Regions from separate parts of the Pantoea sp. S-LA4 genome, predicted to be linked through region 2. Evidence: predicted binding sites of a transcription regulator. Region 2 holds the regulator's gene; the other holds the start of a gene.
What was found. The regulator PurR, encoded in region 2, represses purine synthesis genes. The targets are predictions, from matches to a motif close to CANGCAAACGTTTGCNTG.
Positions count from the first base shown of each region.

Region 1: ACX3P5_RS01215 (NCS2 family permease) is a predicted target of PurR. The motif match lies at 8,299-8,316, and genes of this name have one in related genera.

Region 1 is NZ_JBTLRC010000002.1:58,327-74,055, forward strand. It holds gene ACX3P5_RS01170 (AraC family transcriptional regulator) at 1-626, shown strand, start outside; gene ACX3P5_RS01175 (DMT family transporter) at 702-1,661, shown strand; gene ACX3P5_RS01180 (transposase) at 2,586-2,981, opposite strand; gene ACX3P5_RS01185 (oligosaccharide flippase family protein) at 3,507-4,763, shown strand; gene ACX3P5_RS01190 (ATP-grasp fold amidoligase family protein) at 4,772-5,722, shown strand; gene ACX3P5_RS01195 (YjcB family protein) at 5,815-6,096, opposite strand; gene soxS (superoxide response transcriptional regulator SoxS) at 6,343-6,768, opposite strand; gene soxR (redox-sensitive transcriptional activator SoxR) at 6,869-7,354, shown strand; gene ACX3P5_RS01210 (glutathione S-transferase family protein) at 7,394-8,059, shown strand; gene ACX3P5_RS01215 (NCS2 family permease) at 8,417-9,766, shown strand; gene ACX3P5_RS01220 (Na+/H+ antiporter) at 9,913-11,562, shown strand; gene ACX3P5_RS01225 (LysR family transcriptional regulator) at 11,607-12,509, opposite strand; gene ACX3P5_RS01230 (CidA/LrgA family protein) at 12,613-13,038, shown strand; gene ACX3P5_RS01235 (LrgB family protein) at 13,031-13,726, shown strand; gene ACX3P5_RS01240 (YfaZ family outer membrane protein) at 13,868-14,413, shown strand; gene actP (cation/acetate symporter ActP) at 14,487-15,729, opposite strand, start outside.
Region 2 is NZ_JBTLRC010000002.1:1,484,749-1,500,477, forward strand. It holds gene sufS (cysteine desulfurase SufS) at 1-731, shown strand, start outside; gene sufE (cysteine desulfuration protein SufE) at 753-1,169, shown strand; gene ACX3P5_RS07785 (L,D-transpeptidase family protein) at 1,226-2,251, shown strand; gene ACX3P5_RS07790 (major outer membrane lipoprotein) at 2,331-2,567, opposite strand; gene pykF (pyruvate kinase PykF) at 2,872-4,284, opposite strand; tRNA gene ACX3P5_RS07800 (tRNA-Val) at 4,629-4,705, opposite strand; tRNA gene ACX3P5_RS07805 (tRNA-Val) at 4,728-4,804, opposite strand; tRNA gene ACX3P5_RS07810 (tRNA-Val) at 4,808-4,884, opposite strand; gene ACX3P5_RS07815 (MATE family efflux transporter) at 5,038-6,411, opposite strand; gene ACX3P5_RS07820 (riboflavin synthase subunit alpha) at 6,617-7,276, shown strand; gene cfa (cyclopropane fatty acyl phospholipid synthase) at 7,333-8,481, opposite strand; gene punC (purine nucleoside transporter PunC) at 8,793-9,995, opposite strand; gene punR (DNA-binding transcriptional activator PunR) at 10,102-11,007, shown strand; gene purR (HTH-type transcriptional repressor PurR) at 11,004-12,029, opposite strand; gene cydH (cytochrome bd-I oxidase subunit CydH) at 12,311-12,400, shown strand; gene ACX3P5_RS07850 (C40 family peptidase) at 12,459-13,244, opposite strand; gene ACX3P5_RS07855 (Grx4 family monothiol glutaredoxin) at 13,608-13,943, shown strand; gene rnt (ribonuclease T) at 13,999-14,664, opposite strand; gene gloA (lactoylglutathione lyase) at 14,784-15,191, opposite strand; gene nemA (alkene reductase) at 15,312-15,729, opposite strand, start outside.

The DNA of each region.
Region 1 (15,729 bases), 1.4 Mb from region 2:
CGAAAGATTCGCTGGTAATGATGAATCCGGACGAACTGCATACCGGTGAGTCGGCCTGTACCGAAGGCTGGCGTTATCAGATGATCTATATTCAGCCGCAGTTAATGGATGAGCTGACCGGCGACCGCGGCTGGTGGTTTAATGAGGCACTGCTGACCGATCCCCGCGTGGCGCAGCCGCTGTCACAGACCCTGGCGGCGCTGTGGCAGGCGGACTCGGTGCTGGCACGTCAGGGGTTGCTGTCGGAACTGCTGTCGCAGATGCGGCCACTGGCGCGGATGTCATCGCCGGGTCCGCGACAGGCGCAGCATCGCTTTGAACCGGTGCGCGACTATCTGCGGGCAAATCTGGCGGAGCCGGTACGGCTGGAGGAGCTGGCCGCGCTGGTATCGTTATCGCCCTGGCATTTCTTACGCGCTTTCCGCCAGCACTTTCATGTGACACCTCATCAGATGCTGATGGCATTCCGGCTGTATGACGCCAAGCTACGGCTGGCGCAGGGAGAGCGCGCGGCCAGCGTGGCGGCTGCGGTAGGACTCACCGATCAGGCACATCTGACCCGCGCGTTCGCCAACCGCTATGGCATTACCCCGGTGCGATATCAGAAACAGGTACAGCAGCCCTGAGAATCGCAATCTGCTACAAGCCTTTCCCGCCTCATTTCGTCACACTGCGCCAAAAAGTCATAAAGGAAAGAAATCATGCTCGCTGGCGTACTGTTTGCTGTTACCGCAGGTCTGATGTGGGGACTGATTTTTGTCGGTCCGTTGCTGGTGCCTGACTATCCCGGCGCATTGCAATCGGCTGGTCGCTATGTCGCCTTTGGCCTGATTGCGCTGCCGCTGGCCTGGCACGATCGCCACCGACTGCGGCAGCTGGCACCGGCGGCCTGGCGCGAGGCGGTAAAACTCTCGCTGGTGGGAAACCTTCTTTATTACGCCTTTCTCGCCAACGCGATCCAGCGTACCGGCGCGCCGGTCTCAACCATGATCATCGGGACGCTGCCGGTGGTGATCGCCGTCACCGCCAACCTCTGTTACGGCCATCTTGAAGGGCGGCTGCCGTGGCGGCGACTGTTTCCTGCTTTGATCATGATGGCGGCCGGGCTGCTGTGTGTGAATGCCGCAGAATTACGCAGCCAGGGCGCGACGCTGGATCTCAGCCGTTACCTCACTGGTATCGGGCTGGCGATGCTGGCGGTGGTGTGCTGGACCTGGTATCCGCTGCGTAACGCGCGCTGGCTGCGCACTCATCCTGAACTCCGACCCTCAACCTGGGCGACGGCGCAGGGGCTGGTCACGCTGCCGATGGCGTTAATTCTTTATGCGCTGGTCAGCCTTCAGCTCGCCTGGCAACAGCCCGCATTCGCGCTGCCGTTTGGGCCGCACCCTCAGGTGTTCATTCCCTTAATGCTGGCGATTGGCCTGCTCTGCTCCTGGCTGGGGACGCTGTGCTGGAATGCAGCCAGCCAGCGTTTGCCCACCGTCCTGATGGGGCCGCTGATCGTTTTTGAAATCCTCTTTGGCCTTTTATGGACTTTTCTCTGGCATCAAAGCTGGCCGCCGCTGCTCACGGTAACCGGAATTATTTTTCTGATGGCGGGCGTGCTGTGGGCGATGCGGATAAAACCGCAACCGCAGGTGGTGGCGGTGAAGACCTGATACGCACAGTGGCCTCCTTTTCCCGTTTCGCGCGGTCAGCGGTCCGCGCGGCTTTTTAAGATTAAGTCGCATCCCGATTCTGGCCCTTTTGCGCGCTTTTCCGGCGCGTAATCGATTTCATGCGCCAGCCTGACCTCGCGTTGTTCCCCTCATCCGGTTTCCCAGACGGCCAGGCCAGGCTAAAAAACAGTCTGCCAGCGAGCGAATCCGATCCTTTTGCCGGTTTAACGGCGTGACGGTGATGGAAAATCATCCATTAATCAGGCGAATTTCAGGCAATTCAGGACAATTATGCTTTTAACCCTGCGCTGTAATTGCTCTCTGGCCCTGATTAATGGGGGCTAAAAACCACCATTAACTTCATTCATTGATAAAAGAGTAAGAAAATTCCGCCGCTGCGTTTTTAATTAAAGGTTAATGTTTGGCACCATTGATGCGCAATGAAGTAAGAAAAAACTGCGATGCATTACGTTAGTGATAAGGAGCAATAAACTATTTATCCTGGATTAATCCTGGTGAAACTTTTGGCAACTTACACTCCTTGCCAATTAAAGCGTAACCGTAAAAATGACGATCAGATCCATCATTAACTTAAAGGCAGGTTGGCTATTTCTGACCGGATGTTTAAGACGGCTTAACGGAATAGTCTCTGTTTAGTTCCGATGATTAGCCGAGCTTAACCAATGAAAAGGAGATCCCAATCCCGTCGAAACGGGATTGGGAGAGGGGAAAGGGGCGTAGAATGCGAGACTTTTGCTGTTGTGAATCAATTTTACCGCAAAAAAAGAAGCTTAGCCGTGAAGCCATTCATTAGTTATAAATGGAGCGGAAAAGGGTGCCGCAATTGTCCTGTTAAATGATCTTCATCTCTTCTGGTAAGAACAAATCTCAGCGTTAAGTCTAAAAAGCGCGGTAGCATTGGGTTTAGCGATTCTCGGTGCCTGACGGATAATGATAGACACTGCGACTGATATCTAATAAACGGCAGCTGCGACGGGTGCCAATGTCGAAAGTACTCTGCAGGAAGTTGACTGCCTGACGCTTTTCATTGGTGGTAAAGAAGTTCTTCAGTACGCTTTGCAGCATCTCCTTGTCGGAGTTCAGGGTCTGCAGCTCACGGGTAAGATTCTGCAGTTTTTCCTCCAGCTCTTTGATTTTTCTGCCTTCTTCTGAAGACAGCCCAGAAAACTTCTTCTTCCAGCTGTAGAACGTAGCTTCAGAGATGCCAAGCTCTTCACAAATCTCTCTGACTTTAACGCCCGATTCAGAAGCTTTAATGGCATTTGTGATTTGATCTTCGCTGTATCGTGACTTTCTCATAAATGCTCTTACCTTTCTTATCGATTAATGGATGAGAATGACTTTAATAATTCCTGGCACTGTAAGTTTCTATTAATGCAGTATTAAAGTGCGCGTATTCAATTGCGAAGGTTAAATTAAGATATTTAGAATAAATATCATCATGGGATAAATCTTATTTTATTCCGATCAGGGGGGCGCGCCTTCCTGGAGGCGGTTTTTTGTTATAAATTCATCGCATCCCAAATACGAAAAAATTCTACGTACATTGGATATTTAGCATAACCGACTTGATTAATTCAGCGGTTATGTCTCTTGAAGATTGCACTATTTTCAGCCTGAAATCGTTTCCAGAAGAAGTGATTCGCGCCAGATATAATAAGAATTATCCTGAATTCATTCTCCGGATCATGATTTGATTCTCAATTTTCGGACCAGCTTGGTTTGAAGTCTTACATTTTCGCCAGGCCCACTGAGCGCTTATTAATTCGTTACAGGGATGTTGTACCGAAGCGGTTGTAGTTGAGTAATACTAAGGAAGAGTCGATGAAATTGAGCGTAATGTCGAATGCCGCCTGGATGATGTCTGAGAAGATCATCTCCGTGTTTGGCGTCATATTTGTGACTTCTTACGTGGCGAAATCCTTTGGCCCAACGGTGTTTGGCCAGATGGCGTTTTCAACCTCACTATTTGCGATGGTGCAAACCGTGGCAATCTTTGGCACCGAAACCATTCTGTTTAAGCGCGTCAGTAAAAATGCGTCGAAAGGCTTACGCCTGATGACCATCGCGCGCACCCTGCGGATGGTGTTATTGCTGCTCACCTCGGTGCCAGTCTTAATCTGGGTCTGGTACAACATGCAGGAAAATTTCCTGGCATTTGCACTGGCCTCATTTGTTGCCTCGGTTTTTGTCACCCAGGATACGTTCAGCGTTTATAACAATGCGCGTCTCGCTTCTCGGCTGAACACCATCGCCAACGCGGTCGGTATGCTGCTGAGTTTCGCGATTAGCTTCACCATCGCCTGGCTGCGCCTCAATCCGCTGTGGCTGACGCTGTCGATTGTGGCGGTGACGCTGGTGCCTTACCTGATCAAACGTCACAACTTTTATCAGGAACATCAGGATCAGATGCCGCCGCGTGAAAAGCGCACGGCTTATCTGCGTTACCTGATGTATGCCGGTCTGCCGCTGGCGATCTCCAGCATCTTTATTTCTGTGCAGGTCAAAGCGGCGCAGATGTTTCTGGCGGGCACCGCGCCGGCGCGGGATCTCGGGCTGTTTGCCGCCGCCAATACCATTTCTGCCTCCTGGATTTTTATCCCGGTGGCGCTGATCACCTCCTGCTTCACTGAAATCTTCAGAGAGCGTGGCGAGGTCGCCATCCGGCTGGCTGCCCGGCTCAATGGTTATGTGATGGGTGTTTCATTGCTGATGCTGCTGGTCATCTCGATGTATGGCGAGCAGATCATTATCGCGTTGTACGGTCCGGAATACACACAGTCAGGAAGTCTCATTACGTTGCTGTCGATAGCGACCAGCTTTTCGGCAATGGGGACAGTAGCTTATCGCTACATGGTCAAGGAAGGAGGGTTTAACTACCTGCTGAAGAAAATCATTTGTCTGATGGTCATCAGTTTGCCGCTCTCATGGTGGTTGATCCAGGGCCACGGCATCATGGGAGCCGCATGGAGCGTGTTCCTTTCCGAGCTTTTGTCCCTGACCGTAATGAATTACTTCTTTAAAAACGGCGTCATTCAAAAGATTCAGGTTTCCTCACTCAACTACAAAACCTACAAATGAGGTCAGATATGCTCAAGTTGAAAGAAGAACTCAGAAGAAGTGTGCAGTACTTTATTAAGAAGATGCCCTGGGCGTACCAGGACCGCATCTACTACTTCCACAAGTTCAGAAAGCTGCCCAATCTGCGTCAGCCAAAAGTGTTCAACGAAAAGGTGCTGTACCGTAAATTTGTCTATGGCGATTACCAGAACTACGGTCGTCTGTCGGACAAATATTCGGTACGCGAATTCATTGCTGAAAAAATCGGTAATGAGTACCTGATTCCGCTGGTACACGAAACCACTGACCCGACCACGCTGAACAGCTTACCGTGCTGGAAAGGGACGGTGATCAAGCCGAACCACGCCTCCAACATGGTGGAGATTCTGCTGGAAGAGCCAGACGCGCTGCGCAAACAGCAGATTATTCATGACTGCTATCGCTGGCTGAAAACCGATTTCGCTAACGAAGCGCGTGAGATCCACTATCGCTACATCAAGCCGCGCATTCTGGTTGAGAAGTACATTGGTGATGGCAAAAGCGCGCCGATTGATTACAAGTTTCATATGTTCAACAAGCGTGATGGCAAGTTCGAATATGTGTTGCAGGTGATCTACAACCGCTGCCAGCCGCTGCTGTCGATGAATTTCTATGTGAATAACCTCAACGAGGCGTTTCATAAGATTCGCGATACCGGTCTGGATGTCTCACCGATTCTGCCGTCACTGCAACATGCGCTCGATCTGAGCAAAAAGCTGGCCAGTGACTTCGACTACGTGCGGGTCGATTGGTATATCCATGAAGAACAGATCTATTTCGGTGAACTCACTTTCACGCCGGGTGCAGGCCTGGTGACCGGATTGGATCGGGGTTTAAACCAGATGATGGGAGATATGTGGATTCAGGACCGCCGCGGAACGCAGAGACCGGGCGTCACAGTGCAGGATGTTAATATCCCTGCCATGTTGAAGAAAGTTTAAGCACACACAGCAATGTAAAAAACCCCGCTTAGCGGGGTTTTTTATTGGGAAAAATCAGCACATTAAACGCGCATCATGACGCGCGCCCTCCATCAGGGCATCGGCCACTCAGCGGGCGCCTGACTCATTACGTCGATAAAGGCGTGCTTAGAGATTTCCATAAAGTTGTGCACGTTTTCCATGCTCAGGGTAATTCCCATCAGACCGGTAACAAACCAGCAGGTCATGCCCAAACCAATGCCGCCACACATGAATGCCATCACATGATGACTATCCTGACGCAGTTTGGTTTTCAGGGTGCTGGCGAAAAACATCATTACGGCGCTCAACAATTCCCAACGCATAACAAGAAGACTGGTGGTTAACGTAGCCATCGGCCGGACCTCAATATCAGTAAGTATTCCTGACAACCTGCGGACATCACCGGCGGCGGAAAAGCGTGTCAGGAAGTGCTTTAGCGCCGTCAACCCAGGTTCATAGTGTGACTTGGGTCACATTATATCACCCGATTTGAAATTTTGAACAAAATTTGACACTGGTATGGCAGGAAAGTGTTGCAGATTTGAACAGCAGGGGAAGCAGAGGCGATCAGGCGCGCCCGATGACGGGCGGCCTGGGCATTAGCGGACCGGGCAGCACTCGCCGGTGGTACGTTGGGTAAAGCTGGCCATGCTCTCTTTGCAGTCAAAGCTCAGCAGACGAGGGCGCTGAATCGCCTGACGACGCATGGTATGGCGATAGGCGGTAGGGGTTTGCGAAAACTGGCGGCGAAATACCCGCGAAAAGGTCTGCTGCGAGTCATAACCATACTGCATGGCAATATCAAAGACCGGACGCTGAGTCTGAGAGAGCGCCTCGGCAGCCAGCGTCAGGCGGCGTTCACGAATATAGCCACCCAGCGTCTGTTTCGTCACGGTACGGAACATACGCTGCAGGTGCCATTTCGAATAGCCCGATTTTGCAGCCACTTCATCAATGGACAGACTTTTGTCCAGATTCTGGTCAATCCAGTGCGTCAGGGAATGAATGATCTCTTCTTGCATCATGGCCTCATCCTTCTGGTGCTTAATTAGCGATAATGGGAGTTTAGTCGTTTTGATGGGATGCGAGTATAATTCCTCAAGTTAACTTGAGGTAAAGAGCCAGATGAAAAAAGATCGCAACTACCCCAAACCGGTATTAACGCCGGGCGAAGTGGCGCGCCGCAGCGGTGTCGCGGTGTCTGCGCTGCATTTTTATGAAACCAAAGGGCTGATTTTCAGCACCCGCAACGGCGGTAATCAGCGACGCTACAGCCGTGACGTGCTGCGCCGCGTCGCCATCATCAAGATTGCACAACGCATTGGCATTCCTCTGGCGACGGTCAGCGACAGCCTGGAGCATATTCCGGCCAATAAGCGGATGTCGGCCCCGGAGTGGGATGCATTGACCCAGCACTGGCGTGAGGAGCTGGACAAGCGCATCGAAACCCTGACCCGACTGCGTAACGATCTGGATGGCTGCATCGGCTGTGGCTGTCTGTCGATGCGTGATTGTCCGCTGCGCAATCCCGGCGACCGGCTCGGCCAGCAAGGATCGGGTGCGGTGCTGCTCGACCCGGAACAGGACGATAAACATCCGGACGCTGGGTGAGGTCTATACTGGTGGAAGGTCAACACACAGGGAATCATGATGATCACTGTTCACCATCTTGAGCAATCGCGCTCGCATCGGGTGCTGTGGCTGCTGGAAGAGCTGGAAGTGCCGTACCAGATCAAACGTTATCAACGCGAGCCCACCATGCTGGCGCCCGAGGCGCTGAAAAAAGTGCATCCGCTGGGTAAATCACCGGTGATTACCGATGAAAACCGGGTGGTGGCCGAATCGGGCGCCATCCTGGAGTACCTGGAGGAGAAATACGATCACGAATTTCGGCTGAAGCTCAGTGATGAAGAGGCGCGGCTGCAGTCGCGTTACTGGCTGCACTATGCCGAGGGATCGCTGATGCCGCTGCTGGTGATGAAGCTGATCTTCGGACAGATGGGGAAAGCGCCGGTGCCGTGGCTGCTGCGTCCGGTGGGCGCCGCGTTTGGCAAAGGGGTACAGAAAGCCTGGCTGGACAAGCAGCTGCAACCGCATAAGAAGATGATTGAACAGCATCTGGCGGCCAATCCTTGGTTTGCCGGGCAGCGTTTCAGCATTGCCGATATACAGATGAGCTTCCCGCTGCTGGCGCTGGCGCAACGCGCCGGGCTGGAGCAGATGCCCGCCAGTGAGAAATGGCTGCAAACCGTCCAGCAGCGCGCCGCCTGGCAGCGGGCTATCGATCAGGGCGGTGAGCTTTCCCTGCCAGGTTAATCCTCTTTGCTGGCGCACCGTTTTTTCGCCCGGTGACGCCAGCCTCTCCGCAGTAAAAAAGGCCTGTAACTTCAAGGTGTCAGCCGCGCGCGATAGCCTTTGTCCTGCCAGGCTGTAGGGCTGTTACCTGATCTTTGTGCTGAATAATGTCTTCCAGCCAGTTGAAAATGTGCCGCTAAACGCCGGATAATCGTTTGCCTTTTTATCTGGCGGTCCTTTGACTGCCAACTATCTGCGGCAAGGTAAACGTTTGCCTGACGGGCTTATTCCGTCAGCGCGCCCGGATTACCCGCTTATTTCAGGGACAGCGACGGTCGCAGAGCGATCCACACAACAAAAAATCTTTGAGGCTCAACTATGTCAATTGAATCACGCCCGGCCAGTGGAAAACTGGACGCCTGGTTCGCGATCTCGGCGCGCGGCAGCAGCGTGCGCCAGGAAATTCTGGCCGGACTGACCACCTTTCTGGCGATGGTCTATTCGGTGATTGTGGTGCCGGGGATGCTCGGTAAAGCCGGTTTCCCCCCAACGGCGGTCTTTGTCGCGACCTGTCTGGTCGCCAGCTTCGGCTCAATCCTGATGGGGCTGTGGGCCAATCTGCCGATGGCGATTGGCTGTGCCATCTCGCTGACTGCCTTTACCGCTTTCAGCCTGGTGCTGGGCCAGCACATCAGCGTACCGGTCGCGCTTGGCGCGGTATTCCTGATGGGGCTGCTGTTTACCCTGATTTCGGTCACCGGCATCCGTGCGTGGATCCTGCGTAACCTGCCGATGGGCGTGGCGCACGGTACCGGCGTCGGGATTGGCCTGTTTCTGCTGCTGATTGCGGCGGATGGCGTCGGGCTGGTGATAAAAAATCCGGCACCTGGCTTGCCGGTGGCGCTGGGCCAGTTCGCCACGTTTCCGGTGATCATGTCACTGCTTGGGCTGGCGGCGATTTTTGGCCTGGAAAAACGGCGGGTGCCGGGCGGCATTCTGATGACCATTATCGCCATTTCGCTGCTCGGACTGATCTTTGACCCGACGGTGAGCTACAAAGGGTTATTTGCGCTGCCCAGCCTGCGTGACGCCAGCGGTCAGTCGCTGGTGTTCAGTCTGGACATCATGGGGGCGTTGCAGCCGGTGGTGCTGCCAAGCGTACTGGCGCTGGTGATGACCGCCGTGTTTGACGCCACCGGCACCATTCGCGCGGTCGCGGGCCAGGCTAACCTGCTGGATAAGCAGGGACAGATAATCAATGGCGGCCGCGCATTGACGACCGATTCGGTCAGCAGCCTGTTTGCCGGCCTGGTCGGTGCCTCACCTGCGGCGGTCTATATCGAATCGGCAGCCGGAACAGCGGCGGGCGGCAAAACCGGCCTGACCGCTATCGTGGTCGGCCTGCTGTTCCTGGTGATTCTGTTTATGTCGCCGCTGGCCTGGCTGGTTCCGGCCTACGCTACCGCGCCGGCGCTGATGTATGTCGGCCTGCTGATGCTGAGTAACGTGGCGAAAATCGACTTCAATGATTTTGTCGATGCGATGTCTGGCCTGTTAACCGCGGTGATTATCGTGCTGACCTGCAACATCGTTACCGGCATTATGATCGGTTTTGCCTCGCTGGTGGTGGGCCGTATTTTTGCCGGCGAGTGGCGCAAGCTGAATGTCGGCACGGTGGTGATTGCCGTCGCGTTAGTGGCATTTTACGCCGGAGGCTGGGCGATCTGACTGTTCAACCGGACGTGCAGGCGTGCGTCCGGTATTTTTCACTTTTTTCCCGCCCGCCGCACGCGTAGCTGACCCTTCAGAGTTCGGTTTGTTTTACACTTTAGCGCTCAAACAATGATTGAAAGATAACGACGCCTAAGGAAAGCATGGAAATCTTTTTTACTATTCTCATCATGACGCTGGTCGTGTCGCTCTCTGGCGTCGCGGCTCGCATTCTGCCTTTTCAGATCCCGTTGCCGCTGGTACAGATCGCCGCTGGCGCGCTGATGGCCTGGCCCAACTTTGGTCTGCATGTTGATTTTGACCCGGAACTGTTTCTGGTGCTGTTTATCCCGCCGCTGCTGTTTGCCGACGGCTGGAAAACGCCCATCAGCGAGTTCCTGCATCATGGCCGGGAGATTATTGGCTTAGCGCTGGTGCTGGTATTGATCACCGTGGTCGGGATTGGCTATCTGATCTACTGGATGGTGCCGGGCATTCCGCTGATTCCGGCCTTTGCGCTGGCGGCGGTGCTGTCACCGACCGATGCCGTGGCGCTCTCCGGGATTGTCGGCGAAGGCCGCATTCCGAAAAAAATCATGTCGATCGTGCAGGGCGAAGCCCTGATGAACGACGCATCTGGCCTGGTGTCGCTGAAGTTTGCCGTCGCGGTCGCGATGGGCACCATGGTGTTCACCTGGGGCGGAGCCAGCGTCGAATTTTTGAAAGTCGCGATTGGCGGTCTGATCGCCGGTGTGGCGGTCTGCTGGCTCTACGGCAAATCACTGCGCATCCTCAGCCGCTGGAGCGGTGACGATCCGGCCACCCAGACCGTGCTGCTGCTGTTACTGCCGTTCGCCTCTTATCTGATTGCTGAACACCTCGGCGTGTCGGGTATCCTGGCTGCGGTCGCAGCGGGCATGACCATCACCCGTTCCGGCATTATTCGTCAGGCACCGCTGGCGATGCGTCTGCGCGCCAACAGCGTCTGGCAGATGCTGGAATTCGTGTTCAACGGCATGGTGTTCCTGATGCTGGGCCTGCAGCTGCCAGATATCCTGCAAACCTCGGTGGACCAGGCGAATGCCGATCCTAACGTCGAGCTGTGGATGCTGTTCGCCGACATCAGTCTGGTCTATCTGGCGCTGATGCTGGTGCGTTTTGGCTGGCTGTATATCATGCAGCGCTTCAGCAAACGTCTGCTGAAGAAAAAGCCACTGGAGTTCTCCAACTACTCGCTGCGTGAACTGCTGATCGCCTCGTTTGCCGGGGTCCGCGGGGCAATTACGCTTGCTGGTGTGTTATCGATTCCGCTGTTCCTCAGCAATGGCGACCCTTTCCCGGCACGCTATGAGCTGGTCTTTATCGCCACCGGGGTGATTCTGTTCTCGCTGCTGGTCGGCGTGGTGATCCTGCCGATTCTGCTGCGCGGCATCGATACCATCGATAAAAGCGCACAGCGCCGCGAGCTGCAAAATGCCCGTGCGGTGATGGCCAGCGTGGCGATTGAGAGCCTGCATAAGATGGAAGCGCGACTGGAGAATGAGTCGGATCAGAATATCGACCCGGAACTGCTGAAAGAGGTGAGCCTGCGGGTGATTGGCAACTTACGTCGCCGCGCCGAGGGCAAGAACGACCTTGAACATGCGCTGTTCGCGGAAAACCTGGAGCGCCGCTTCCGCCTGACCGGCCTGCGTGCCGAACGGGCCGAGGTCTATCACCTGCGCGCCACTCAGCAGATCTCCAACGAGACGATGCAGAAGTTACTGCACGATCTCGACCTGCTTGAAGCGTTACTGATCGAAAAAGAAGAGTAATACCCGGCCGGCACGCTGCGCAGCTGTTGCAGCGTGCCGCTGGCTCACACCGACAGGCGCGGTACCCGATCGGGCCAGTGTTCGCGGCAGCAGTCAATCCACGCCTGAGCACTACGCGACAGATAATTCCCTTCACGCCAGATCAATCCCAGGCTCCACTTCAGCTCCGACTCCAGCGGCAGCCACAGCAGCGACTGCTTATCGAGACGCTGACAGATCGGCTCCGGCAGAATCGCCAGCCCCATTTCCGCCTGTACCATCGCCGCCAGAAAATCCCACTGACCGCTGCGCACCGCCACCGTTGGCGTCAGGTTCTGTCGCTGGAACGCCTGCATCAGCTGACGATTGAGCGAAAACTCCTCATTGAATATCAGCAACGGATGCTGCGCCAGTTCGGCCAGCCCTATCTGGCTGCGGCTCAGCCATTCCGGCCGACGCGGCAGCAGCACGCAGAGCGGATGATGCATCAGTGGCAGAGTGTTGAGCGGCAGGTCGGCATCGACCGGCAGCGCCGTCAGGGCGATATCGAGGCTGCCAGCCAGCACCGCCTGTTGTACCGTCAGACCGCCAAACTCAGAGATTTTCAGCTTCACGCCGGGATAGCGACGACGAAAGGCGGAGATCGATCCGGCAATCTGCATCCCGACCATCGGCGGAATACCGAGCCGCAGTTCACCGGTCTTCAGCTGGTTAATGTCGCCAATCTCCGCTTCCAGTTGATGAAACTCCTGCAGAATCGCCACGCCACGCTGATAGACCGCCTGACCACTGTCGGTCAGGTGCAGGCGACGACCATCACGCAGAATCAGGGTACAGCCCAGCTCCTCCTCCAGCTGGCGCAGCATTTTGCTGATGGTCGGCTGGGTGACGAACAGTTTTTGCGCGGCGCGGGTGAAACTCTGCTGGCGGACCACCTCGGTAAAGTAACGCAGGGCACGAACGTCCATAACTATTCCTTTCAGGCATGATTTCAATAATATTAATTCATTTTTTTCACTCTCTGTCGGCGATTTATACTGTTCCCCTGAATTTAATCGGGGAGAAAAGGTGATGGCACTCGCGCTCAGTTCACACAGGCCCGGCCGGTTGCAGTGGCTCAGCCTGCCGTTACAGCTGGGGTTGTATATCGGTGTGTTTGTTGCCTGTCAGCAACTGGTCAACTGGCTGCATCTGCCGTTGCCCGCCAATATTGTCGGTATGCTGCTGATGCTGGCGTTAATCGTCACGCGGGTGCTGCCGCTGAGCTGGGTTAAAGCGGGCTCCCGCTGGCTGCTGGCGGAGATGCTGCTGTTCTTTATTCCGGCGGTGGTGGCGGTGGTGAACTACGGTGATCTGCTGCGGGTTGATGGCTGGCGCATCTGCGTGGTGATTGGCGTCAGTACGCTGCTGGTGCTGGCCTCGACCGCGCTGGTGGTCGATCGGCTTTACCGTTACGAAGTCGCGCGTGCCGCGCGTAAGCAGGGCAACGATGCGTGATCTGATGGTCAGCCTGCTGTGCGTGGCGGTCACGCTGCTGGTTTATGCGCTGAATAAACGGCTTTATCGCCGCTGGCGCACGCTGCTGTTAATGCCGCTGGTGATGACGCCCGTGGTGCTGGTGGCGCTGCTGCTGCTGACCCACATCAGCTGGCAGGATTATATTGCCGAAAACCACTGGCTGCTGTGGCTGCTGGGACCGGCAACGCTGGCGTTTGCGGTACCGGTATATGAGAACGTGGCCATCATCAAACGCCACTGGCTATCGCTCAGCGCGGGCGTGTTAACCGCTACTCTGGTCGCCGTCTGCAGTTCAGTCTGGCTGGCGCGTCTGTTAACGCTGCCGGAGTCGATTCAGCGCAGCCTGGCGGTGCGCTCCATCACCACGCCGTTTGCGCTGGCGGCGGCGGGGCCGATTGGCGGTCAGCCGGATCTGGTGGCGCTGTTTGTGGTCATCACCGGGGTGTTTGGCATGGCGGTAGGTGATGTGCTGTTTCTGCGGATTGCGATTAAGCAGGGCGTGGCAAAAGGCGCGGGATTCGGCGCAGCCTCGCACGGTGCCGGTACGGCTCGCGCCTATCAGCTCGGTCAGCAGGAGGGCGTGGTCGCCAGTCTGGTGATGATGCTGTCCGGCGTGGTTACCGTGGTGCTGGCGCCGCTGATCGGCCATCTGATGTGGGCGATATAGTCCAGACTGCGTTACGCAGGCGACGGCGGGCGTCCTGAATGAGACACGTATTTTTACGTAAAGTTTTCCAGATTTTGTTGTTTCCCCATTTCAGGCTGTTAACCTTGCCGCCGAATTAATTGTCCTTCATGGAGTGGAATCATGTTTAAGCAACTTGTTACCGGGAGCGCACTTGGCCTCGTTTTACTGAGCGGTGCAGCACAGGCTATCGAAGGCAGTGTTGACGTCAGCGAGCACAACACCAACCTGAATGTAGGTCTTGGCACCACCACACCCGGCCTGTTTCTGAAAGGCAACTGGCTGCGCAGCGACCATGACGGCAGCACCTACGGTGCCGGTCTGGGTTACAACGTTGATTTCGGACCTCTGCGTCTGGCGCCGACCGCAAAAGCGATCTTCACCCATCCTGAAGATGGAAAAGATGGATTTGCGGTGGCGCTGGGTGGCGCAGCGCAATACAACTTCAACAGCATGTGGGGTCTGTATGGCGAATATTACTATGCGCCAGAATCGTTTACCGATCAGCTCGACAGCTACCAGGAAGCGGGCGGTGGCCTGAGCTTCACCCCGATTTCACTGCTTAACCTGCGCGTCGGTTATCAGTACATCGAACTGAACAACAAAGATGGCCGTAAAGATAACGTACTGGTCGACGGTCCGTACGTCGGCGCTTCGCTGCGTTTCTGATTCTGCCGATCAAGAGAAAAGGGCGGCACCCTGAGGGGTGCCGCCCTTTTTTTATCTCGCGCTTAACCGGAACCTAGTGCGCTCTGCCCTGATCGATACCGGAGCCGGTCTGCGAACGGATAAACTGCATCCGGAAGCGTGAACGCTCCTCGGCTCCCTGCTGCGAGTGATCGGTGACCGAGAACAGCCAGGTGCCGATAAAGGCAATCGCCATTGAGAACAGCGCCGGATACTCATACGGATAGATCGGCTTAGCATGACCCAGCACCTGCACCCAGACGGTCGGGCCGAGGATCATCAGCACCACGGCGGTAATCAGCCCCAGCCAGCCACCGACCATCGCGCCGCGCGTGGTCAGTTTTGACCAGTACATCGACAGCAGAATAATCGGGAAGTTACAGCTGGCGGCAATTGAGAAGGCCAGGCCCACCATGAACGCGATGTTCTGCTTCTCAAACAGGATACCCAGCGCAATCGCCACAATCCCCAACACCAGCACGGTGATCTTAGAGACCCGCAGCTCATCACGTTCGCTCGCCTGGCCTTTACGGTAGACGCTGGCGTAGAGGTCGTGCGAAACCGCCGAGGCACCGGCCAGGGTTAAGCCCGCGACCACCGCCAGAATAGTGGCGAAAGCCACTGCCGAGATAAAGCCGAGGAAGGTACTGCCGCCCACCGCGTTGGCCAGATGCACCGCCGCCATATTGGTGCCGCCAATCAGCGCACCGCTGGCATCTTTAAACGCCGGATTGGCACCGACCAGCAGGATCGCGCCAAAGCCGATAATAAAGGTCAGGAAGTAGAAATAGCCCATAAAGCCGGTGGCCCAGAAAACGCTTTTACGCGCCTCTTTGGCATCGGCGACGGTAAAGAAGCGCATCAGGATATGCGGCAGGCCGGCGGTACCGAACATCAATCCCAGCCCCAGCGACAGCGCCGAGATCGGATCTTTCACCAGCCCGCCCGGCTGCATAATCGCGATGCCTTTCGGGTGGACCGCCATCGCTTCGGTAAACAGCGTATTGAAGCTGAAGCCGGTGGTTTTCATCACCATCACCGCCATAAAGGTGGCACCAAACAGCAGCAGCACCGCCTTGATAATCTGCACCCAGGTGGTCGCCAGCATGCCGCCAAACAGCACATACATCACCATCAGAATGCCGACCAGCACCACCGCCACATGGTAATTGAGGCCAAACAGCAGCTGAATCAGTTTACCGGCACCGACCATCTGGGCGATCAGATAGAGCGCCACCACCACCAGCGAACCACAGGCGGACAGGGTACGGATCGGTTTCTGCTTCAGGCGATATGAG
Region 2 (15,729 bases):
CCCGTTTGCTGGCGGTCACGCATGTCTCTAACGTCCTTGGCACAGTCAACCCGGTGAAGGCGATCGTCGCGCAGGCAAAAGCCGCGGGCGTCGTGACGCTGATTGATGGCGCTCAGGCGGTGATGCATGGCAAAGTCGACGTGCAGGATATCGGCTGCGACTTCTACGTTTTCTCCAGCCACAAGCTGTATGGCCCGAACGGCGTCGGTATTCTCTATGGCCGCAAAGCGCTGCTGGATGAGATGCCACCGTGGGAAGGCGGTGGATCGATGATCGACCGCGTGCTGCTGCCGACCGGGACCACCTGGAACAGTGCGCCCTGGCGTTTCGAAGCCGGGACGCCAAACACCGGCGGGATTATCGGCTTTGGTGCCGCGCTGGCCTACGTTCAGGCGCTGGGTCTGGAGACGATTCATCAACGCGAAACGGCGCTGATGAATTACGCGCTCGATAAGCTGGCCTCGGTACCGGATATTCAGATTTACGGCCCGCAGGCGCGTGCTGGGGTGATCGCCTTCAATCTGGGCAAGCATCACGCCTTTGACGTTGGCAGCTTCCTCGATCAGTACGGCATTGCGATCCGTACCGGCCACCACTGCGCAATGCCGCTGATGCACCACTACAACGTGCCAGCGATGTGTCGCGCCTCGTTCACCTTCTACAACAGTGAAGAGGAAGTGGATCGTCTGGCGGCCGGACTGACTCGTATTCATCGTCTGCTGGGCGGCTGAACAGTTTTAACGGAGTAACCGATGGCGAATTTGCCAGAAAAAGAGAAACTGGTGCGTAACTTTAATCGTTGCGCCAACTGGGAAGAGAAGTACCTCTACATCATTGAGCTGGGGTCAAAACTTCCGGAATCATCTGAAACCTTACACCAGCCGGAAAATGCCATTTCAGGCTGCCAGAGCCAGGTGTGGATCAGGATGACACCGCAGGAAGATGGCACCATCGCCTTTGAAGGTGACAGTGACGCCGCGATTGTTAAAGGTCTGATTGCTATCGTATTTAGCCTTTATCAGAATCTGCCGCCCGCTGAAATTGTCGCGCTGGATGTGCGCCACTGGTTTGGCGAACTGGCACTGATGCAGCACCTGACGCCGACCCGGTCGCAGGGGCTGGAAGCGATGATTCGGTCTATTCGCCATACCGCTCAGAACCTCAGCTAAGCTACACTCGACAGACGCCAACCGGCGTCTGTTTTTTTATCTGACGAGAAAATTGCATGAAACCTGCTTTACGTTTAGCCGGTGCACTGCTGCTGACCTGCTTTGGGCTCTCTGCACCCGCTTTTGCCACGGAATACCCGCTACCGCCGCCTGACAGTCGCCTGATTGGCGAAAACGTCCTGACTCAGGTTCCTGACGACAAACGTCCACTGGAAGAGATCGCCGCCCGCTACCAGGTTGGCCTGCTCGGCATGCTGGAGGCCAATCCCGGCACCGATCCCTGGCTGCCGAAAGCCGGCACGCAACTGACCGTACCGCTGCAGATGCTGCTGCCCGACACACCGCGTGAAGGCATTGTGGTGAATCTGGCCGAACTGCGTCTCTACTACTATCCCAAAGGCGAAGACAAGGTGATCGTCTATCCAATCGGGATTGGTCAGCTGGGCGCGGCGACGCCGGTGATGGTGACCCAAATCAGTCAGAAAATACCGAATCCCACCTGGACGCCGACTCAGAACATTCGTAAACGCTATGCCAAAGAGGGCGTGACGCTGCCTGCAGTAGTGCCTGCCGGGCCCGACAACCCGATGGGGCTGTTTGCCATGCGTCTGGCGCGCGGCAGCGGCCAGTATCTGATCCACGGCACCAATGCGAAGTTTGGTATTGGTATGCGTGTCAGCTCCGGTTGTATCCGCCTGCGTTCAGAGGATATCGAAGCGCTGTTTAATTCGGTACCGAAAGGGACGCGGGTTCAGATTATCAATCAGCCGGTGAAATATGCGGTGGAGCCTGACGGTAAACGCTACGTTGAGGTGCATCAGCCCCTGTCGCATAGCGATAAGGACGATCCGCAAACTATGCCGTTAGCGCTGACTACCGGACTGAAAAAGTTTATTAAAAGCGAAGAGAGCGATAGCGCACTGATTAAAGCGACCTTAGCGCGCCGCTCAGGGATGCCGGTACTGGTCAGCAATGGTGAGCCGGTCCGGAGCGAGACAACGCCGCCAGCAGGGCGGGAGACGCCTTCATCAGCCTCTGCTGCGCCAGTCGATGAGGCTAAAGCCGAAACGGCCACGCCCTGAAAGGATTAACGCGGGAAACCGCGTAAATGCAAAGCAAAAAAAATGGCGCCTTAAAGGCGCCATTTTTAAACCAGAACTCTTACTTACGGTAAGAGTGAGCCTGGTTGTCCAGACGCTGGTTAGCGCGAGCTGCGTCATCTTTAGCAGCCTGAACGTCTGAACGCACTGCGTTCACGTCGTTGCTCAGCTGGTCAACTTTAGCGTTCAGAGTCTGAACGTCTGAAGACAGCTGGTCGATTTTAGCGTTGCTTGAGCAACCAGCCAGCAGAGTTGAAGCCAGAACTACCGCGCCCAGTACCAGTTTAGTACGATTCATTATTTATACCCTCTAGATTGAGTTAATCTCCATGTAGCGTTACAAGTATTACACAAAGCTTTTTAAGTTGAGAATAAATTTTTGATGAGAAGATGCTTAAATTTGATCGTTCGCTCAAAGAAGCAGCGGATCGCAGTAGATGATAAAAAAATTTAGCGAAAACAGAGAGATTTAATCGGATTAACCTTAATATAAAGTGTATTTGAATAGTTATTTTCGATTGGAATTTTCCGCTATTTGTATTAAGTACAAATAAAAAAAAGCGCCCATGAAAGGCGCCTTAAAATAAAGAGCAAAAAGTGTTTTACAGTACGTGTACTGAGGCGGTGTTGGTAGTTCCGCTTGGTACTAATGCACCAGAGACCAGCACCACCACATCACCTTTCTGACCGTAGCCGCTTTCCAGCGCCGCTTCTTTACCCAGACGATAGAAATCATCGGTAGAGGCAATCTCAGTGACCAGACGAGTCTCAATCCCTTTACTCAGGATCAGCTGACGCGCAGTGGTCGGATTGGTGGTCAGCGCCAGGATGGTGGCGTTCGGGAAGTATTTACGCACGGCCTTGGCAGATTTACCGCCTTCGGTGGCAACCACAATCAGTGGCGCTTCCAGCTTCTCAGCCGTTTCAACGGCACCGCGGCAGACCGCTTCGGTGATACGCAGCTTGCGGGTGTCGTTCTGGCTATCGATACGTGACTTCATCACGCGGTCGGTACGCTCACAGATGGTCGCCATGATGGTGACCGACTCAAGCGGGTATTTACCCTTGGCGCTTTCGCCAGAGAGCATTACCGCATCGGTGCCGTCGAGGATGGCGTTTGCCACGTCGCCCGCTTCAGCACGGGTAGGGCGTGGGTTCTTGATCATCGAGTCAAGCATCTGGGTGGCGGTAATCACCACTTTGCGCGCTTTATTACACTTCTTGATCATCATCTTCTGAGCGAAGATCACTTCTTCAACCGGGATCTCAACGCCCAGGTCGCCACGCGCTACCATGATGCCATCAGAGGCTTCGAGAATTTCGTCGAAGTTGTTCAGGCCTTCCTGGTTTTCGATTTTGGAGATGATCTGGATGTTCTCACCGCCGTGCTGCTTCAGGTGCTCGCGAATTTCCAGCACGTCTGAGCGTTTACGGATGAAAGAGGCCGCCACGAAATCAACGCCTTGCTCGCAACCGAAAATCAGGTCGCGCTTATCTTTTTCGGCCAGCGCTGGCAACTGGATTGAAACGCCAGGCAGGTTAACGCCTTTGTTTTCACCGAGGTCGCCGTTGTTCAGCACTTTACACACCACGGTATTTTCAGTGACTTCGGTCACTTCCATTCCGATCAGGCCATCATCGACCAGCACGGTGTTGCCGATTTTCAGGTCAGCGGTAAAGCCAGGGTAGGTGACCGCAACGCGCTCGCTGTTGCCGATCACGCTCTGGTCGGTGGTGAAGGTAAAGGTCTGACCCGCTTTCAACGGCGCATCATTTCCGCCTTCCAGTTTCATGGTGCGGATTTCAGGGCCTTTGGTATCCAGCAGGATAGCCGCCTGACGACCGGTTTTTTCCATCACGGCACGCATATTGGTGATGCGCTGACCGTGCTCGGCATAATCGCCGTGGGAGAAGTTAAGACGCATAACATTCATGCCGGCTTCCAGCAGCTGGGTCAGCATCTCTTCTGATTCGGTTTTCGGGCCGATAGTACAAACGATCTTAGTCTTTTTCATGACAGGTTATCTGTAAGTTGTGATGGATGATAAAGGGCGAAATCCGATGGCAATGCATCGAAGTGAGAATACTGTTTGAAATCGAAACGGGCTGTACAGAGTAAGAATAGGTGACGAAGGCCAGGCGTGCAGGGAAGTTGTGCGGTTACGCCGGGTAACCACCTCATTATTGTTGCGCAAATTATCTGAGTTATCGCAATAGGCACGTGATCGCTGAAACCTTTCAAGTGGACAACGCGGCACAGTATAGACGCTAAGTATGCGAAAACCAATCAAAAAGCAGAAGGGGGAAGCGATGCAGATCAATAAAAGTGGAGTTGCGCAAGCTGAAGGAATTCTGAAAGTGGTGCGCTCTAATGGACTCGAACCATCGACCCCCACCATGTCAAGGTGGTGCTCTAACCAACTGAGCTAAGAGCGCATACTGAATGCATATTGAATATTGGTGCGTCCGAGTGGACTCGAACCACCGACCCCCACCATGTCAAGGTGGTGCTCTAACCAACTGAGCTACGGACGCACTTGGTGCGCTCTAATGGACTCGAACCATCGACCCCCACCATGTCAAGGTGGTGCTCTAACCAACTGAGCTAAGAGCGCAACACGCTGTCTGGGCGACAGCGGGGACGAATATTAACGGCAGCCGGTGAGGCTGGCAAGGAGAAAAAGCGTTTTTTCACCGTGACTGAGCAGCAACTGTGCTATGCGTCGTTTTTTTAGGCGTCGCGGGCCTTTTACCGCCCGCTCAACCGGTTAGCGCGCCGCGCGCGTCAGGATCACCTCGGCAGGTGACTGCTGCAGACGCCTGATTCGCCAAAGCATCATTACCGCCGCGGATGTCAGCCCGATAATAAAGCCGCACCAGAATCCCGCTGGCCCCATGCGTGGCACCAGCCAGTCAGTGAGCGCCAGCAGATAACCGGCCGGCAGACCAAGCAGCCAGTAGGCGATAAAGGTGATAAAAAAGATCGAGCGGGTATCTTTGTAGCCACGCAGAATACCGCTGCCAATCACCTGGATCGAATCGGAGAACTGATAGATCGCTGCCAGCAGCATCAGCTGCGCCGCCAGCGTCACCACTTCCGGATTGTCGTTATAGAGCAGGGCGATCTGATGCCGGAAGGTGACGGTAAACAGCGCGGTCATCGCCGCCATGCTGATGCCGACGCCCTGCGCAGTCCAGGCGGCCACCTTCGCCTGTTCAGTCGATCCCTGACCCAGACGATAGCCGACCCGGATAGTGGTGGCGACGCCAAGCGACAGCGGCATAACAAACATCAGTGAGCTGAAGTTCAGTGCAATCTGATGTCCGGCAACGTCAACGATTCCCAGCGGAGAGACCAGCAGCGCCACCACGGCAAACAGCGTCACCTCAAAGAACAGCGCCAGCGCCACCGGCAAGCCCAGCGTCATCAGACGGGTCAGAATAGGCCGTGACGGCGCAGACCAGCGACTGACCAGATGGATATCCCGCATGGCGCCCATCCGGCGGATCCAGAAACGCATACAGATGAACATCACCCAGTAAACCGAGGCTGTTGCCACGCCGCAGCCGACACCGCCCAGCGCTGGCATACCGAAGTGACCATAGATAAAGATATAGTTAAGCGGGATATTCACCATCAGCCCGAGAAAACCCAGCACCATACCCGGTTTGGTTTTCGACAGGCCTTCGCACTGATTACGCAGCACCTGGAAGAACAGGTAGCCCGGTGCGCCAAACAGCAGCGCATGAAGGTAACCTTCTGCTTTCTGCGCCAGCAGCGGATCGATATCGTGCATCGCCCGGATTAAATAACCGGCGTTCCACAACACCACCATGATCAACAGCGAAACAAAAAATGCCAGCCAGTAGCCCTGACGAATTTGCTCGGCGATACGTTCGCGGCGGCCAGAGCCGTTGAGTTGCGCAACCGTGGGCGTCAATGCAAGCAGAAGACCATGACCAAACAGAATGGCCGGAAGCCAGATAGAGGTGCCGACAGCAACGGCGGCCATATCCGTGGCGCTGACGGCGCCGGCCATAATGGTATCCACAAATCCCATTGCGGTTTGAGCCACCTGAGCAAGGATGACCGGGATCGCAAGGGCAAGCAATTGACGCGCTTCTGTTAAATACTTCTGCACGTTAACACCTGAATAGTTAATAAAATAATGACGGGGTCAGAAAAGCCCCAGGAATTGCGTCCGCTAGTGTAACTGTCAGGACCGGATTCGCCAATCTTTGTCACTGCATGCGATTTACTCTGCTGTCAGGCAACACCGCTGGCTGAAAGCGAACAGCGGACGTGAGCTGTGATAAACTAGCGCAAACTTCGCAGAGGCAAAGACTATGTTTACCGGTATTGTGCAGGGCACCGCAGAAATAGTGTCCATTGAAGAGAAAGAGCTGTTCCGCACCCACACCATCAGGATGCCGGCAGAATTATTGCCAGGCCTGGCACTGGGCGCCTCCGTGGCGCACAACGGCTGTTGCTTAACCGTAACGGCTATTGAGGGCGATCGGGTCAGTTTTGATTTAATTAAAGAGACCCTGCGTGTCACCAACCTCGGCGATTTACGTCAGGGCGATGTGGTCAATATCGAGCGTGCCGCAAAATTCAGCGATGAAATAGGCGGACACCTGATGTCCGGTCATATTATGACCACGGCTGAGATCTGCAAAATTATCCAGTCGGAACACAACCGCGAAGTGTGGTTTAAAATTCAGGACCCGACCCAGATGAAATATATCCTGCACAAAGGCTTTGTCGGCATCGACGGCATTAGCCTGACGGTAGGGGACGTGACCAAAACCAAATTCTGCGTCTATCTGATTCCGGAGACGCTGGAACGCACTACGTTAGGCGCCAAAACCTTTGGCGACCGGGTTAACATCGAGATTGATCCGCATACCCAGGCGATCGTCGATACCGTTGAGCGGGTGCTCGCACAACGGGATGCCGCCGGGACGGTAGCTATGCTGGCCGGAAAGCCTGCCGCGCAGGAATAAAAAATAAGGCGCATCAGCGCCTTTTTTTCTGTTTTTAATCTTGCTCAGCCGCCGCATCAACGCGCCACGCGTAATCCGCCTTCCACACCCCGACTGAATACTACCTGCCATAACTGAATATCACGGGCGCGAAACGCACCGGCACAGGCGTTGAGATAGTAGGAGAACATGCGTTTAAAACGTTCGCCGTAGCTCTCCGCCAGTTGCGGCCAGGCCTGGATAAAGCGCTCATGCCACGCCATCAGGGTCGTGTCGTAATCGGCGCCAAAGTTATGCCAGTCTTCCAGAATAAAATGGGGCTCGCTGGCGTCAGCAATATGTCGAACGGAAGGCAGACAACCATTCGGGAAAATATATTTATCGATCCAGGGATCAACATTCATATCGGTTTTAATCGCACCGATAGTATGCAGCAGGAAAATACCGTCTGGCTTTAAATTACGGTCCACGACATCGAAATAGGTGGCGTAATTTTTCGGTCCGACATGTTCAAACATGCCGACCGAGACAATACGGTCAAACTGCTCATTCAGGTCGCGATAATCCTGCAATAAAATAGTGACGTCTAAACCTTCACAACGCTGTTGTGCCAGCTTCTGCTGTTCGGCGGAAATGGTAACGCCGTGAACTTTCACGCCATAATGACGGGCGGCAAATTCGGCCAGTCCTCCCCAGCCGCAGCCAATATCCAGCAGCGACATGCCAGGCTCCAGCCCTAATTTACGGCAGATCATATCCAGCTTCGCTTCCTGCGCAGCGGCCAGCGTCGTGGCCTCTTTCCAGTAGCCGCAGGAGTACTGCATATAGGGATCAAGCATCAGAGAAAACAAATCGTTTCCTAAATCGTAATGCTCTTTACCGACAATCCAGGCGCGTTTTTTCGACTGGAGATTAGTTAAGCGCGCCGCGGCAATACGCAGCGTATCTTTAAAGTGATGAGGGAGTTGCTGATCCAGTTTATGTTTGAGTACGTGGTGGAAAAATATATCCAGCCGATCGCATTCCCACCAGCCATCCATATAACTCTCGCCCAGACCCAGCGATCCTTCCTGCAGGACACGTTTAAAGAAGTCAGGATTTTTCACCTGAATATCCCAGCTCCGTGAGCCATTAATTTCGATATCCGCTTTTTCCAGCAATTCGTGAACGATGCGATACCAATGGTTTTCTTCGAGGCTCACTTCTTCTACATACGATGAACTCATAGCTTCTCCACCACCTGTCCAATCTTAACCTGAAAAAGAATAGTCAATTTCTTCAGGAATTGAGAAAAGTCACGGATGACTCCGTAAACCAGAGATCTGGCGTGATACAGAGGATTGAAACGGTTCAAAAGCATCAGGCACGGTAACAGTAACGCGCGCGCAGACGCCATCCCGGCAACCCGGTTGCCAATCAGTTTGTTACGTTATTATGTTGTTGATTTGTAGCAGAATTATTGACCCGAATGAGTATATTCTCACGCGGGTCAATATTCAATGACTTATTGTTAGGTTGCTAACTAAAAATCATTGCCTCAGTGATTATCCTGGCAGGCGGTCGTGGGGGTGGCAACATCAGATTGTGCGTTTGTCACCCGCTGCAGCGCGAAGCCGAGCAGGGCGAGCAGAATGGTCAGGGCCATTATCAGGGTTGTGGTCAGCAGTGGCTGGGTTAATCCGGCGGAGACGGCCAGGCTGGCGGCAAAGCATAATCCCAGCTGTAGCGTATTCTGCAGCGCAGCGGCTTTACCGGTCGCATCCGGGAAAGGCATCAGTGCGGCGGAGACCACAATCGGATAGATAGCACCGTTAGCCAGCGCCATGCCGCAGAACGGCAGCAGCAGGCTCAGCAGCGTACTGTGGCCGGAGAGTGCGACGGCAAACAGCGCCAGGATGCTCAGACTGTAGACCGCCAGCAGCCACGGCAGCAGCTGCGCCCCTTTAAAACGGTTAAGCAGGGCACGGCAGCCGAAGCCACCAATCAGGAAGGCAACCGTCTGCGGCAGATAACTCAGACCAATATCGGCGGGCGACAGGCCCAGATCGGCCAGAATAAAGGGTGAGCCGGTCAGCCAGGCGAAAAAGCTGGCGGAACAGGCGGAATAAATCAGTACGTTACCACTGTAAACCCGGGATTTAAGCAGGGTAAAAAAGCCCGGATTTGCGCCCTGGTTGCCCGTTGCTTTGCGGCCCGACGGCAGGCGCAGCGTCGTGAGGATCAAGGCCAGCGCAATCAGCGTCAGCACCAGGAAGATCGAACGCCAGTGGAAATGACCAATCAGCCACGCGCCTAATAGCGGTGCCAGGGCTGGCGAAAGCGCCACCAGCGGCATGATGGTGGCAAACACCTTATTAGCACGTGCGGCCGGATAGCGATCGACCACCAGCGCCTGCCAGCTGACAGCGGCCGCACAGACGCCAATCGCCTGAACAAAGCGCAGCGCCAGCATCAGAAAAATATCCTCTACCCACAGCATACCGGCACAGCCGACGGCGAACAGCGCCAGTCCAGCCAGCAGCACCGGCTTACGCCCGATGCGATCGGAGAGCGGACCCCAGAACAGCTGGCCGCAGGCAAAACCGGCCAGGAACAGGCTCATGCTGGCACTGATCAGGCCTGGCGAGGTATTGAAAGTTTGCTGCATCGCGCCAAACGCGGGCAGGTACATATCGGTGGCTAAAAAGCCCAGCATGCTCAGCAGAGCGAGATAAGGCATAAATCCTTTTGACGGTGACATCTGATTCTCATTTTGCAGGTTGAACGCGGCAGAGTGTAAAAGGTGCGTTTGCCGCTGTGAAACGCTAATATTTGCCGATTGCTGTTAAAAAATTTGAAGGCAGAATATGTGGTCAGAATATGCGTTAGAAGTGGTGGATGCCGTGGCGCGCGGTGGCAGCTTCAGCGCGGCGGCGCAGGAGCTGCATCGGGTGCCGTCGGCTATCAGCTACACGGTGCGCCAGCTGGAGACCTGGCTGGCGGTTCCGCTGTTTGAACGTCAGCATCGTGAGGTGGTATTAACCCCTGCGGGAGAGCATTTTGTCCGGGAAGGGCGCAGCGTCATCAAAAAAATGCTCGCCACCCGCCGCCAGTGTCAGCAGCTGGCCAACGGCTGGCGCGGGCAGTTAAGTATTGCGGTGGACTGTATCGTCAAGCCGCAGCGTACCCGACAATTAGTGAAGGATTTTTACCGGCACTTTCCTGACATGGAGTTGCACATCAGTTATGAAGTGTTCAACGGCGTCTGGGATGCGCTGGCGGATGGCCGGGTGGAGGTTGCTATCGGCGCGACTCAGGCGATCCCGGTCGGCGGCCGCTTTGCCTTTCGCGATATGGGGACGCTCAACTGGCGCTGCGTGGTCGCGAACCACCATCCGCTGACGGAAGTGAGCCAGATAGATGACGATACCCTGCGCAGCTGGCCGTCGCTGGTTCTGGAAGATACTTCGCGCGCGCTGCCACGCCGGATGACGTGGACGCTCGACAACCAGCGTCGGCTGGTGGTGCCGGAATGGCAGACCGGGCTGGATTGCGTACTGGCGGGATTGTGCGTGGCGATGGTGCCTGGTCATCTGGCCCGGCCGTTGCTGGACAGCGGCGCGCTGGTGGAGCTGACCCTGCCGGTGGCTTTTCCGGAGAGTCCCTGTTGTGTCAGCTGGGCGGAAGATCGCGCATCACCGGCGACCGGCTGGTTACTCAGCTATCTGGGTGATGCGCAAACGCTTAATCAGGAGTGGTTAAGCGAAGATTAACGGCGGTAGTCGCGGAACGGACCATCAGCTACGGAACGACGTTCAATCAGGGTTGGATGCACTTCGATGGTCTGAGAAATCTCACGTTTGCTGGTGATGCGATCCAGCAACATCTCCAGCGCTTTCTCACCCAGCTGCGCTTTCGGCTGATGAACGGTGGTCAGCGCCGGCGCGAAGTAGCGCGCGTTGCGCACATTGTCATAGCCGATCACCGAAATGTCCTGCGGCACGCGCAATCCCATCTCATCGGCGGCGCAAATCGCCCCCATCGCCATGATATCGCCACCACAGAACACCGCGGTCGGGCGCTGTTTCTGCGACAGGATCTGCTGCATTGCCTGATAGCCCGATTCAGGTTCAAAGTCACCCTGGACAATCCACTCGGCACGCGGCTGAATACCCGCTTCTTCCAGCGCCTTCAGGAAGCCGGCGTGACGTCCGCCTCCGGTGTTGCGCTCCATCTGGCCGGGGATGGCGCCAATCTCGCGATGGCCACGCTCAATCAGATAACGCCCGGCGAGATAACCGCCCTGAAACGCATTGTCCAGCACCGTGTCGGTAAAGTCGGCGCGGGATTCGCCCCAGTCCATTACCACCATCGGGATGTTACGGTTCTCTTCCAGCATTTTCAGCAGATCGTCCGGATACTCAGAGCACATCACCAGCAGCCCATCGACGCGCTTTTGCGCCATCATGCTGAGATAGGCGCGCTGCTTCTGCAGATCATTGTGCGCATTACCCAGAATCAGGGTATAGCCTTTGTCGAAACAGTGGTTTTCCACTGCTTCAATAATTTCAGCAAAGTAGGGCGCTTCGCTGGAAGTCGCCAGCAGGCCCAGCGTTTTGGTGTGATTCACCTTCAGGCTGCGCGCCACGGCGCTGGGCGAATAGTGCAGTTCCTGAATCGCCTGCCAGACGGCGTTGCGCGTCTCTTCAGCGACAAAACGCGTTTTATTGATGACGTGCGAAACGGTGGTCGTTGAGACGCCGGCGCGTTTTGCCACATCTTTAATTGTTGCCATTAAAATCGGACTCCAGGGCTTATCTAACGCAATGATAAGCATAATGTTAAACGTTTGCGTCTGCTCAGGGTTTTCTGCGCAATTATGCAGGTTTTCTGACCGGTAAACAGGGCGACTGGCGGGTAATGAGCGCCTGAAAAGAGAGCAAACGGAACCGGGGCTGCGCGCGTTGCGCAACAAAGGCAGGATTCTAACAAGGCTGGGCGGATAAAACGAGATTTTTACCCGGTCCTGTGGGAAAATGGCTTAACCCCACAAAAATTGTGACTAAGGAGAGTTAAATGAGTACCGATTTGAAACTGGCGCTGATGACTACCGTCGGCTGCCTGCTGATGATTGTCGCTTTTAGCTTCACCGCGATTCTGCACTGATCGAAAAAGCCGGGCATGGCCCGGCTTTTTGCTGTCTGGCGATCGCTCAACGGCTGCGTTAGCGAATGGTCTTTGGCGTCATGACCCGACGCGCACCAATATAGTGGCGCTGCCAGTAGTCTTCACCCAGCGCACTGATCTGAATATCTTTGCCGGTACGCGGTGACTGAATGAATTTGCCGTTGCCGAGATAAACCCCAACGTGATCGGCGGTGCCGCGGCCATTGATGCGGAAAAAGACTAAATCGCCTTTCTCCAGTGACTCACGTTTAACCGGCGCGGCGTCGCGCAGATGGAACATCTCATTGGCGGTGCGCGGGATCTTGAACTTGACCAAATCTTTATAGGCGTACCAGACCAGGCCGCTGCAATCAAAACCGGTATGCGGTGAGGTGCCACCCCATTGATAAGGTTTGCCCAACTGGCCCATCAGCTTGGTCATCGCCGTTTCGCGCGCTTTCTGGTAACGCTGACGATGTGACTTGCTCATTTTAATGGTGCCGGTGTCACTGCTGCTGGCGTCAACGGTTTTAAGCGAACGCTGGTGGCCGTAGCGTTTTTTACTGGCCGTTTTCAGGGAGGTTTTACTTTTCTTAGCGGGAAGATGGCTGGCGGTGAGTTCGCTTTTTTTCTGTTTTTTGACTTTGAGCTTCTGAACCGGACTGACGCGTGTTTTCTTTGCCGCCGTTTTCAGCGGGCGACGCTTGCGGCGCTCATCTTCGCGCGCACTCTTTTTCTCTGCTTTATGCGAACTGACATTCACCGGCGCCTGCGGTGAGGCAGAAGCGATGTTAAAGAACAGTTGCGCAAAGGCAAGAATGAAAAGCGTAATGATTAAACGCATAGTCCGGTTTTAGTTAAGTTGTCAGGGCCACTACGCACCGCGACAAAGTTGGGAATAATCTGATCCAGGATCAGCGCCGATGCCATTCTAGTCCAGTTCGTTTGAAAACAGTAACGCCTTTTTTTATTAATCTTTCGGCCTCACGCAATTGCGTTGAAAATGAACATTTTCAGCGTCTTATATCGGCAAAACTATTGCAAATTATTAATATGTTACTGGCCGTTAATAACCGGGTGGCATCAGGGCTGATGAGCGGACTTAACAAACATGGCGATTTAATCCGGCAGCGGTAAAATCTCGTTTTCAGTCCTGGTGCGAAGTCGCTACAATAAACAAACACGAAGTGACGAATTAAGGAAGGCAATTATGAGTACTGTAGAAAAAATTCAGCGCCAGATCGCAGAAAACCCGATCCTGCTGTTCATGAAAGGTTCACCGAAACTGCCAAGCTGCGGTTTCTCTGCGCAGGCGGTTCAGGCGCTGTCAGCCTGCGGTGAGCGCTTTGCTTACGTGGATATTCTGCAGAACCCGGACATTCGTGCAGAGCTGCCGAAATATGCCAACTGGCCAACCTTTCCACAGCTGTGGATTGATGGCGAGCTGGTCGGCGGATGTGACATCATCGTCGAGATGTTCCAGCGCGGTGAACTGCAGTCGCTGATCACAGAGACCGCAGAGAAGTTTAAAGAAGCGGAATAAAACAGAAAGGCCGACGCGATGTCGGCCTTTTTCATTGTCTTTCATTGCCGGTTCTTCAGTCAGCGGTCGCTGATGGCTCGCCTTCAGCAAACGGCAGCGGCCATCCACCCAGTCGCTTCCAGCGATTCACCAGTTCACAGAACAAAATAGCGGTCTGCTGGGTATCGTACAGCGCCGAGTGCGCCTGGGTACTGTCAAAATCCATTCCTGCCGCTTTACAGGCTTTCGCCAGCACCGTCTGACCCAGCACCAGTCCGCTCAGCGCCGCGGTATCAAAGGTGGCGAACGGGTGAAACGGATTGCGTTTCAGGCTGGCGCGTTCGGCGGCGGCATTCATGAAGTTGAGATCGAAAGTGGCGTTGTGCGCCACCATAATGGCGCGATTACAGCCGGTATCCTTAATGCCTTTACGCACCATCTTAAAGATGGCGTGCAGCGCTTCATATTCACTCACTGCGCCGCGCAGCGGGTTACTGGGATCGATGCCGGTAAATGCCAGCGCTTCAGGATGCAGCAGCGAGCCGACAAAAGGTTCAACGTGAAAATGCAGCGTCTGGTCGAGATGGATCCAACCCTCTTCATCCATTTTCAGCGTGGTGGCCGCGATCTCCAGCAGCGCGTCAGTCTGCGCGTTGAAACCGGCGGTTTCCACGTCGATGACCACCGGATAGAAGCCACGGAAACGTTGATTGAGTGCATGGGGGGAATTCGATTCAGACATCAGGATCTCATTGCAGAAAAAGGGCAGCGCGCATTATGGCAAAAAACGGGCCCGGGTGCAGCAGATGAAGAAGAGCAGAGAAGATCAGCCCACCCGGCAGGGCAGGCTGAAGAGCAGGCTTAGTTGCCCAGGCCGTGACCGGCGTGTTTGTTTTCGATCAGTTCGATTTTGTAACCATCGGGATCTTCAACAAAGGCAATGATGGTCGAGCCGCCTTTCACCGGACCCGCTTCACGCGTGACGTTGCCGCCATCGTTACGGATGCGTTCGCAGGCCGCAGCCACATCATCAACGCCCAGCGCAATGTGTCCGTAAGCATTGCCGAGGTCATATTTATCCACGCCCCAGTTGTAGGTCAGCTCGATGACTGCACCTTCGCTCTCTTCGGTATAGCCCACAAAGGCCAGCGTATATTTGTATTCGGTGTTTTCGCTCTGACGCAGCACGCGCATGCCCAGCACACGGGTGTAGAAATCGATCGAACGTTGCAGATCGCCAACGCGCAGCATGGTATGAAGTAAACGCATAACATCCTCTTTAATAATCAAAACGCCATCGCCGGATGACACCAGCGCTAAGTATAGCGATCAAAATCGCCAGTGAATAATGGCTGCCATCATCTTCCCGGATGGCAGCCTGTAAGAAGATTACAGCGTCGGGTAATCGATATAGCCTTCAGCACCGCCGCCGTAGAAACTTTCCGGACGTTGCGGGTTCAGCGGCGCATCCTGCTGCAGGCGCTCCACCAGATCCGGGTTCGCGATATAATCACGACCAAACGCCACCGCATCGATCAGGCCGCGGGCGATCAGATCGTCCGCTTTCTCAACGGTATAAGCACCTGCGCCAATGATCGCGCCAGGGAACAGGTTACGCACTTTCTCACGGAAGGCATCGCTGTACGGCTTGCCGCCAGCCCAGTCTGGCTCGGAGAGGTGCAGGTAAGCGATATTGCGTTTTGCCAGCTCACCGATGTACCACAGCGCTGCTTCTTCCTCATCCGGACCGTTATCCAGATTCTGGAAGCTGCCGATAGGCGATACGCGGATACCAATGCGGTCAGCT